One region of the Saccharopolyspora sp. NPDC003752 genome, then DNA from elsewhere that is predicted to be linked to it. Evidence: riboswitches for the same ligand, from Rfam matches in the RefSeq annotation. Region 1 holds a riboswitch; each other region holds the start of a gene.
What was found. Region 1 has a riboswitch for glycine ahead of gcvH (glycine cleavage system protein GcvH). Riboswitches for the same ligand answer to the same signal wherever they lie in the genome.
Positions count from the first base shown of each region.

Region 1 (3,265 bases):
GCAGGTGGTGACAGGAAGGTTCCCCAGCACTCACCGCACGGCCCGGTGGTGACAGGAAAGTTCCCATGCACTCACCGGGCGTGCGGCGGGTCAGCACTCGATGACGTTGACGGCGAGGCCGCCGCGAGCCGTCTCCTTGTACTTGACCTTCATGTCCCGGCCGGTCTCGCGCATGGTCTTGATGACCTTGTCCAGCGAGACGAAATGGGTGCCGTCGCCGCGCAGCGCCATCCGAGCCGCCGTGATCGCCTTCACCGACGCGACTGCGTTGCGCTCGATGCACGGGATCTGCACGAGACCGCCGATCGGGTCGCAGGTGAGGCCGAGGTTGTGCTCCATCGCGATCTCCGCGGCGTTCTCCACCTGGCTCGGGGTCCCGCCGAGCACCTCGGCGAGCCCGGCGGCCGCCATCGAGCACGCGGACCCGACCTCGCCCTGGCAGCCGACCTCGGCACCGGAGATCGACGCGTTCTCCTTGAACAGCACGCCGACCGCACCGGCCGCGAGCAGGAAGCGCACCACGCCGGCGTCGTCGGCGCCCGGCACGAACCGCATGTAGTAGTGCAGCACCGCGGGGACGATCCCGGCCGCGCCGTTGGTCGGCGCGGTCACCACGCGCCCGCCGGCCGCGTTCTCCTCGTTCACCGCGAGCGCGAAGAGCGTCACCCACTCCAGCGCATCGTCGTGCTCGGTCAGCGAAGCGGCCAGCTCCGCCGCCCGTCGCCGGACCTTGAGCCCGCCGGGCAGTTCGCCGGAGTTCCGGCATCCGTTGTCCACGCATTCGCGCATGACCTGCCAGATGCCCAGCAGCTCCTTGTGCACGGCGTCCTCGCCGCGCCAGGACAGCTCGTTGGCCAGCATGACGCCGCTGATCGGCAGCCCGGACTCCTCGGTGCGGGCGAGCAGTTCCGCGCCGGTCCGGAACGGGTACCGCACCGGGGTCGCGTCGGGCTTGATCCGATCGGTGCCGGTGGCGTCCTCGTCGACGACAAAACCGCCGCCGACCGAGTAGTAGACCGCGCTCTCCAGCTCGACCCCGTCGGTGCCGGTCGCGGTGAACCGCATGCCGTTGGGGTGCAGCGGCAGCGACTTGCGCCGGTGCATCACCAGGTCGCGGTCCACGGTGAACCGGATCTCCTGCACGCCGTCGAGCCGCAGCCGCCCGGTCTCCCGGATCTCGGCGACCCGGCCCTCCACCGCCGCCGGGTCGACGGTCTCCGGGCTGTGCCCCTCGAGACCGAGCAGCACCGCCTTCGGGCTGCCGTGCCCGTGCCCGGTCGCGCCGAGCGACCCGAACAGTTCCGCCTTGATCCGCTTGACCTGCGGCAACCGGCCCTCGCCGTGCAACCGCTGCACGAACAGCCGGGCCGCGCGCATCGGGCCGACCGTGTGCGAACTGGAGGGCCCGATACCGACCGAGAACAGGTCGAAGACGCTGATCGCCATTGACCGTCTCCTCCCCTCGCCTATTCCCCGCTACTCCGCGATCACCGCGGCGTACTGCTCGGCGGTGAGCAGGGCACCGGTGTCGGAGGTGCGCACCTCCAGCAGCCAGCCCTCGCCGTAGGGCTCGGAGTTGACCAGCGCCGGATCGTCCACGACGGACTCGTTGATCGCCACGACCTCGCCGGTGACCGGCGCGAACAGGTCGCTGACGGACTTCGTGGACTCCAGCTCGCCGCAGGCCTGGCCCGCCTCGATCTGCTCCCCCACCTCGGGCAGTTGCACGAAGACGATGTCGCCGAGCGCGTCCGCGGCGTGCTGGGTGATGCCGATCCGGACCAGCTCGTCGCGGTCCTCGATCCACTCGTGCTCTTCGGTGTAGCGCAGGTTCGCAGGCAGGGACATGTCGGGAGGCTCCAAGGCTTTCGGGGGCAGGGATGCCCGGGGCTGGGCCTCCCCCTCTGTTTCGGAACCTGAGAGCTTCGCCGCGGTTTCTCGCGGCTTGCACCGTGGGTGGAGCGTCACGGATGACGCGCGCTTTCCAGAGTTGCCTCGCCCGAACGGTCATGGGTGCCTGAGAGTTTGTGGGGAGTCTTGCTCCTTCGGCGCCCTGACGGCTCGGTGTGAGCCCTCAAGGTCTCTCCCGCACGGGGTCGACGGCCGGTATGCGATTGTCGATGTGCTCAGCAACGATAAACGGGCCAGCCCTGGTGTCAATGCCCTCCCCCACCTGACTGGCAGCGGCCCGAAGCACTCAGGAGGCCGGTGATGCTGGACATCCGGGCGCTGGTCGAACGGGTCGGCCCCACGCTGCTGCGCACAGTGGTCAGCCCGGAGCCGACGGTCTGCGTGGGAGACGTCGTCATCGCCGAACCCGATGAGCCGCCGACCGCGGCGGGCGGCGACCTCGTGCTGGGCGTGGCAGTCGCGGATCGCGAGCAGGCGAAGCGGCTGGCGAGGGCCTGCGGCGCGCAGGGCGCGGCAGCGGTGCTGCTCAAGCCGCCGATCTCGGTGGACGACGCGGTGGCCGCGGCGGCCGAGGAAGCCGGGGTGGCCCTGGTGGAAGTCCGGCCGGGTACCGGTTGGGCGCAGTTGGTGTGGCTGATCCGGGCGGCGCTGGGCGGGACCGGCATCGAGGAGGCCGACGCGCGCGGCACCGGGGTCGGCGACCTGTTCCGCCTCGCCGACGCGGTCGCCGACGTGGTGGACGCGCCGGTCACGATCGAGGACGCGCACTCCCAGGTCCTGGCCTACTCCGCCCGGCAGGACCTGACCGACCCGGCGCGGGTGTCGACCATCATGGGCCGGAAGCAGCCCGACGAGGTGCTCGCCAAGTTCCGGGCCCGCGGCACGTTCCGCCAGCTCAGCAAGGGCAGTTCGGCGATCTTCGTGCCCGCCCAGCAGGACGGCACCCTGCCCCGCCTGGTGGTGCCGATCCGGATGGGCGGCGAGCTGCTCGGTTCGATGTGGGCCGTGGTGCCCGGCGAGGTCTCCGAGGAGCGGTCCACCGCGTTCGCCGACACCGCCCCGCTGGTCGCGCTGCAACTGCTGCGGTGGCGGGCGGTGGCGGACGCGGAGCGCCGCCGGTCCGCCGAGCAGGTGCGGCTGCTGCTGGAGGGGGGCGAGGGCTGGCGGGTGGCCGTGAACGAGCTGGCGGTGCCCAACGAGGCGCATCGGGTCGTCGCGATCGAAATGCCGTCGTCCGCCGGGCCAGCGGAGGGGCACCGGCTGGCGATGTGGGAGTGGATCACGCGCGGGATCGGACGGCGCCCGCTGGTCACCGAGATCGGCACCATGCTCTACGCCCTGGTGCCGGACCGGG
Region 1 covers NZ_JBSGJZ010000024.1:75,933-79,197, forward strand. The annotation lists gene ACWEV3_RS27630 (L-serine ammonia-lyase) at 91-1,446, opposite strand; gene gcvH (glycine cleavage system protein GcvH) at 1,477-1,848, opposite strand; glycine riboswitch at 1,895-1,994, opposite strand; glycine riboswitch at 1,995-2,099, opposite strand; gene ACWEV3_RS27640 (PucR family transcriptional regulator) at 2,212-3,265, shown strand, end outside.

Region 2 (3,265 bases), on a different contig from region 1:
GGACGGCCTGCGGTGCGAAGTTCTCCGAGGCGATCATCTCCAGCGTGCTCTGCTGGCGGTTGAGTTCGGCGCCGACCGCCGCCGCCACCTCGGGGTCCACCGCGGCCAGCTGGTCGTTGAACAGGTCCGGTGTCGACATGGTGTTGCCTCCTGTGTATTTCTCTTCAGGCATTGCGGCGGTAGAACGGCAGCTCGACGACCTGCACCGCGACGGCCTTGCCGCGGATGTCGACCTGCAGCTGCGTGCCGGGTTCGCTGTGGTCGCGGTCCACGTAGGCCATCCCGATCGGGTGGCCGAGCGTCGGGGAGGGGGCGCCGCTGGTCACGACGCCGATCTCGGCGCCGTCGGCGTCCAGCACGCGGTAGCCGTGCCGGGGCGCCCGGCGCTGCTCGGTGCTCAAGCCGACCAGCGTGCGCTCGGTGGGCTTCTCGGCCGCGGCGGCCAGCGCGTCCTTGCCGACGAAGTCGCCGGCCTTGTCCAGCTTGACCACCCGGCCGAGGTTGGCGTGGAAGGGCGTGAGCTCGGCGGACAGCTCGTTGCCGTACAGCGGCATGCCGGCCTCCAGCCGCAGCGTGTCGCGGCAGGACAACCCGGCGGGCTGCAGGCCGTGCTCGGCGCCGGAGGAGGTCAGCGCCTGCCAGACCGCCTCGGCGTCGCCGGGCTCGGTGAACAGCTCGAAGCCGTCCTCGCCGGTGTAACCGGTGCGCGCCAGCAGCACGTCCTTGCCCGCGACCCGGCTGCGGTAGCCCGCGTAGTACTTGACCTCGGCGAGGTCGGTGTCGGTCAGCGGCGCGAGGATCGCGACCGCGTTCGGGCCCTGCACCGCGATCAGCGCGTAGTCATCGGAGACGTCCTGGTGCTCGGCGTCGAAGCCGCCGATGCGCTCGGCCAGCTCGGCGGAGACCACGGCGGCGTTCGCCGCGTTGGCCACCACCAGGAACTCCTCGTCGCCGAGCCGGTAGACGATCAGGTCGTCGAGCACGCCGCCGGCGGCGTTGCAGATCATCGTGTAGCGGGCGCGGCCGGGCTTGATCGCGGACGCGTTGGCGACCAGCGCGTAGTCCAGCGCCTCGGCGGCCTGCGGCCCGCTGATCCGGATCTCACCCATGTGGGTCAGGTCGAACAGGCCGGCGCCGGTGCGCACCGCGTTGTGCTCGGCGGTGTCGCCCGAGTAGCGCAGCGGCATCCGCCAGCCGGCGAATTCGGTGAACGTCGCCCCGAGGGCTTCGTGCACGTGGTGCAAGGGCGTCTGTCGTGGCGACGACATGGTGAGACTCCTCCTGGTGGGCGCCGGTCGGCAGTCGAGGGCCGGTCAGCTCACTGAGCCCAACCTTATCGGGGATGCCTCGACCTCGACCTGCGCGGGCTTGCGCTGGTCGGGCGGTCTCCCCGGAGTCATTGGCCTGAGAGTTTCGCCGCCCGCGAGGGGGCGGCTTGCACCGTGGGCGAGAAGCGGGCGCTTCTGCTTTTCTCCGTGTTCGCCTGGTGCCGTGCGGTGCCGGTGCCTGAGAGTTTGCTGGGGAGAATTGCTCCTTCGGCGCTCCGGTCCCGGAACGGGCCGGAGTCTCTCCCGCACGACGTCGTGGGCGCGGTATTCGGTTGTGTGAACGCCGACGCTACGAACCGGCGTGACCCACGTCAACCGGGCGGGTGAGTGATCTCAGGCGGGGAGCTCGCCGTACTGCTTCTCCAGGCCGTCGACCAGGGCGGCCAGGGCCAGCTCGAAGCTGTCGGCGTCGATCTCCGCCGCGTGCTCGCGGAGCAGGTGGGCCTTGTTCAGGTGCGGGAAGCGGTCGCCGTAGAGCGCCGCGTCGTCCGGGAAGCCGCCGCTGAAGGAGCCCATCGCCGAGCCCACCACCAGGTACTTCGTCGAGGCGCCGATCATCGTGGCGTAGCGCTGCGGCCAGCCCGCCCTGGTCAGGCCGCCGTGCACCGCGTCTGCCCGGCGCAGCGCGTTCTCCCGGCGGGCCGGGCCGTAGGCCAGGAACGGGACCAGGTTCGGGTGGGCGATCAGGGCGGCCCGGTAGGAGCGCGCCCAGGTGCGCAGGCCGGTCGTCCAGTCCGCGTCGAAGCCGGAGACGTCGACCGCGGCCATCACGTCGTCGGCGATCTCGTGCAGCAGCTCGTCCTTGGTCGACACGTGGTTGTACAGCGACGCCGCGCGGACGCCGAGCCGTTCGGCCAGCCGCCGCATGGACAGCGCTTCGAGGCCGTCGGCGTCGATGATCTCCAGGCCGATCCGCCGGATGCGTTCCGGCGACAGCCGGGGGGTGGTCGGTCTGGGCACGTCTTCTCCTCGTCGGATCCCTTGCGGCGCTCGCCGGGACCGCCTTAGGCTGCCACAAAACTAACGACGTTAGTTAGCTGGCCGCAGGAAAGGATCCGGCGATGGTCGACTTCTCGCTGTCCGACACAGAACGCGACATCCGCGACTGGGTGCGCAACTTCGTCCAGCGCGAACTGGTGCCGCTGGAACAGGAGGTGCTGCGCCGCGAGCGCGCCGGGGAACGCGGCCTGACCAAGGACGAGCAGCGGGAACTGCAGGACAAGGCGAAGCAGGCCGGGTTCTGGGGCGTGCAGACGCCCGAGGAGTACGGCGGCATGGGCCTGTCGGCGGTGATGACGGCGCTCATCGAGGTCGAGCTCGGCCGCACCTTCGTGCCGTTCCGCTTCGGCGGCTACGCCGACAACATCCTGTACTACGCCAACGACGACCAGAAGGAGCGCTACCTGCTCCCGACGATCGAGGGCACCCGCAAGTCGTGCTTCGCGATCACCGAGCCCGGCGCCGGCTCGGACGCCAAGAACCTGCGCACCACCGCCGTCAAGGACGGCGACGAGTGGGTCATCAACGGCGAGAAGACCTTCATCACCGGCGGCATCGACGCCGACTTCGTGATGGTCTTCGCCGTCACCGACCGGGAGAAGGGCGCAGGCGGCGGCGTCACCTGCTTCCTGGCCGACCGCGACGCGGGCTGGAAGTCCGAGCCGATCGACATCATGGGCCCGTGGGAGCGGCAGCCCGCCGCGCTGGTGTTCGACAACGTGCGGGTCCCGGAGCACAACGTGCTCGGCGAGGTCGGCCAGGGCTTCAAGCTCGCCATGCAGTGGATCGGCCGCGGCCGCTACCTGCTGCCCGCGCACGCCCTCGGCGCCTGCGAGCGGCTCGTCGAGATGGGCATGGAATACGCCAAGACCCGCGAGACCTTCGGCAAGCCGATCGCCGAGCGCCAGGCCATCCAGTGGATGATCGCCGACTCCGCG
Region 2 covers NZ_JBSGJZ010000030.1:93,478-96,742, reverse strand. The annotation lists gene glyA (serine hydroxymethyltransferase) at 1-139, opposite strand, end outside; gene gcvT (glycine cleavage system aminomethyltransferase GcvT) at 165-1,268, opposite strand; glycine riboswitch at 1,384-1,484, opposite strand; glycine riboswitch at 1,485-1,584, opposite strand; gene ACWEV3_RS31310 (TetR/AcrR family transcriptional regulator) at 1,662-2,288, opposite strand; gene ACWEV3_RS31305 (acyl-CoA dehydrogenase family protein) at 2,390-3,265, shown strand, end outside.
Region 2: another riboswitch for glycine. It lies ahead of gcvT (glycine cleavage system aminomethyltransferase GcvT); the one in region 1 lies ahead of gcvH (glycine cleavage system protein GcvH).

Region 3 (3,265 bases), on a different contig from region 1:
CAGCAGCGAGGTCTCGGAGCGGTGGGTGTGGAACACCGGGTGGGTCAGGTACTCCGAGGTGCGCTCCAGCGCCGCGGGCAGCGCGTCCGGCGTCTCGATGTCGAGCTCGTCGACGTCACCGCCGGTGACGCCGAAGGCCTGCCACACCGTCGCCAGGTGCGCCCGCGTGGTGGTCTCGTCGCAGCTGATGCCGACGTGGTCGGCGTCCACGCGGCGGAGGTTGATGCCGCCCCGGCGGGCCCTGGCGACGACGTCGTCGGCCTTGCCCGGCACCTTCACGAAGATCGTGTCGAAGAACTCCTGGTGCAGCACCTCGACGCCACCGCGGCGCAGCTGCTCGGCGAGCACCGCCGCCATCCGGTGCGCGCGGGTCGCGATCGACCGCAGCCCGGCCGGGCCGTGGTAGACCGCGTACATCGAAGCCACGACGGCCAGCAGCACCTGCGCGGTGCAGATGTTGCTGGTGGCCTTCTCACGGCGGATGTGCTGTTCGCGGGTCTGCAGCGCCAGCCGGTAGGCCTGGTTGCCGTCGGCGTCGACGCTCACGCCGACCAACCGCCCCGGCAGCTGCCGTTCGAAGCCCTTGGCCACGGCCATGAACCCGGCGTGCGGGCCGCCGAAGCCCATCGGCACGCCGAACCGCTGGGTGCTGCCGACCACCACGTCCGCGCCGATCTCGCCGGGCGAGCGCAGCAGCGTCAGCGCCAGCAGGTCGGCCGCGACGACGACCTTCGCGCCGCGCCGGTGGACCTCCGCGATGATCTCCTCGTGGTCCCGCACCGCGCCGGAAGCGCCCGGGTAGGACAGCAGCACGCCGAAGAACTCGCCGTCCGGCAGCGCCTGCGCGCCCGCGGCGAGGTCGGCGACGACGACCTCGATGCCCAGCGGCTCCGCGCGGGTCTCGATCACCGCGATGGTCTGCGGCAGCGTGTCGGCGTCCACCACGAACCGCGGCGACTTCGACCGGCCCGCGCGGCGCACCAGCGTCATGCCCTCGGCCGCGGCGGTGGACTCGTCGAGCATCGACGCGTTGGCCACCGGCACCCCGGCCAGGTCGGCCACCATCGTCTGGAAGTTCAGCAGCGCTTCGAGCCGGCCCTGCGAGATCTCCGGCTGGTACGGCGTGTAGGCCGTGTACCAGGCGGGGCTCTCCAGCACGTTGCGCAGGATCACCGGCGGCGTGACCGTGCCGTAGTAGCCGAGCCCGATCATCTCGGTGTGCGGGCGACAGCGGCGCGCCAGCTCGCGCAGCTCGGCCAGCGCCTCGGACTCGGTGGCCGGCTCCGGCAGCGCCAGCTGCAGGTCGCCTTCCCGGATCGTGTCCGGCACGGCGTTCTGCCCCAGCTCCTCCAGCGAGCCGACGCCGATCACGTCGAGCATGCGCGCGAGTTCGGCCGGCATCGGGCCGACGTGCCGGTCGGCGAACGGCGTGCCGTGCTCCAGGGCGGCCAGGGGAATGCGGTCGTGGGTCACGTCGGTCATCGCCAAACCTCAATCGTCGCGGCGGCAAAGGGCGGCAGGCAGCCGGAACTGCCCTGCTCTCCCCCTCTGTCACTGTCCGCGAAGCGAACGCCTGAGAGCTTCACCCGGGAACCGGGCTTGCACCGTCGGCGGGGTGCACCACGGCCGTGGTGCACCCTCTTTCCAGAGGTATCTCGCCCGTGCGGTCCAGGTGGCCTGAGAGGTTGGCGGGGAGGGTTGCTCCTTCGGCGCCGACCGCGGCCTAGGCCGGGCCGGACTCTCCCGCACGGGGTCGGCGATGTGCCGCAGCTTACCCGATCAGGGGGTCCGAGCGGACCAGCGATGTCACCGGCCACACACCACCCGGTCGGGGCCGGTCGGCTCAGCCGGTCTCGGCCTGCCGGTCGCGCCGCCGACGGGACAGCTCGTCGTCCATCGGGACCAGCTCCGCGCCGTCGGCCCGTTCCGCCGGGAAGTCGTGGATCGTGCCGCTGATCTCGCGCATCGCACCGCTGACGGCGATGCCGAACACTCCTTGGCCACCCTGCAACAGGTCGACCACCTCCTCGGCAGAGGTGCACTCGTAGACCGTCGTCCCGTCGCTGAACAGCGTCAGCCTGGCCAGGTCCTGCACGCCCCGGTTGCGCAGGTGTTCCACCGCGACCCGGATGTTGTGCAGCGACACCCCGGTGTCCAGCAGTCGCTTGACCACCTTGAGCACCAGGATGTCCTTGAACGAGTACAGCCGCTGCGAGCCGGAGCCGGCGGCGCCGCGGATGGACGGGCCGACCAGCTTGGTGCGCGCCCAGTAGTCCAACTGGCGGTAGGTGATGCCGGCGATCTGGCAGGCGGCCGGACCCCGGTAGCCGACCAGTTCGTCCGGCAGCGAGGCGTCGGGGAACAGCTCGCCCTGCTCCACGGCAGCATCCCGGTTGGACGCTTCCTCGACCACGCCTGCCTCCCCTCGTCCGGCACGAAGCCGACGACGATCACCAGCTCCCGGACCATCGCGGTCCGAGGCCGCGAACACCCCCCAGCGGCCGAATCACACCGGGGCAATTCGCGTAAGTTCGACGGTAGGCCTGCCCCGCGGGGAGGTCAACGCGACGCGCGGGGCACCCGGACGACCCGGCCCCCGCCTGCTCGCGCAGACGGGGGCCAGGCTGTGTCGTCGGTCGATCGGCGGGCTCAGGTGTCGGCGCCGCGGAAGTCCTCCGGGGAGACGGAGTCCAGGAACTCGCGGAACTTCTCCACCTCGTCCTCCTGCTCGTCCGGGATGATCAGCCCCGCCTCGTCCAGCACCGATTCGTCGGCGTGGATGGGCACCCCGATGCGCAGCGCCAGCGCCACCGAGTCGCTCGGCCGCGCGGAGACCCGCACATCCCCGTCGAACACCAGCTCGGCGAAGAAGGTGCCGTCCTGCAGGTCGGTGATCCGCACCTGTTCCAGGTCGCGCCCGAGGGCGCCGATGACGTCCTTCAACAGGTCGTGGGTAAGGGGTCTCTGCGGCCGCACACCCTGCTGCTCCAGCGCGATGGCGGTCGCCTCGACCGAGCCGATCCAGATCGGCAGGTAACGCTCGCCGTGCGCCTCGCGCAACAGCAGAATCGGCTGGTTTGCTGGTAGTTCAACTCGCACGCCGACGACGCGCATCTCGCTGCTCATCGTCACATCGCCTCCTCCAGCGCGCCGAAGCGTGACATCCCCGTCGAGGATCGCGCACCGACGCCTCCGACGCTACCCGCGTTGCGGCGGACACGCCCATCCCTTTAGCGGTCTGGTCGACCACCGAATCCGCGGCCTT
Region 3 covers NZ_JBSGJZ010000008.1:138,432-141,696, reverse strand. The annotation lists gene gcvP (aminomethyl-transferring glycine dehydrogenase) at 1-1,482, opposite strand, end outside; glycine riboswitch at 1,655-1,756, opposite strand; gene ACWEV3_RS13120 (MerR family transcriptional regulator) at 1,844-2,413, opposite strand; gene ACWEV3_RS13115 (bifunctional nuclease family protein) at 2,650-3,126, opposite strand.
Region 3: another riboswitch for glycine. It lies ahead of gcvP (aminomethyl-transferring glycine dehydrogenase); the one in region 1 lies ahead of gcvH (glycine cleavage system protein GcvH).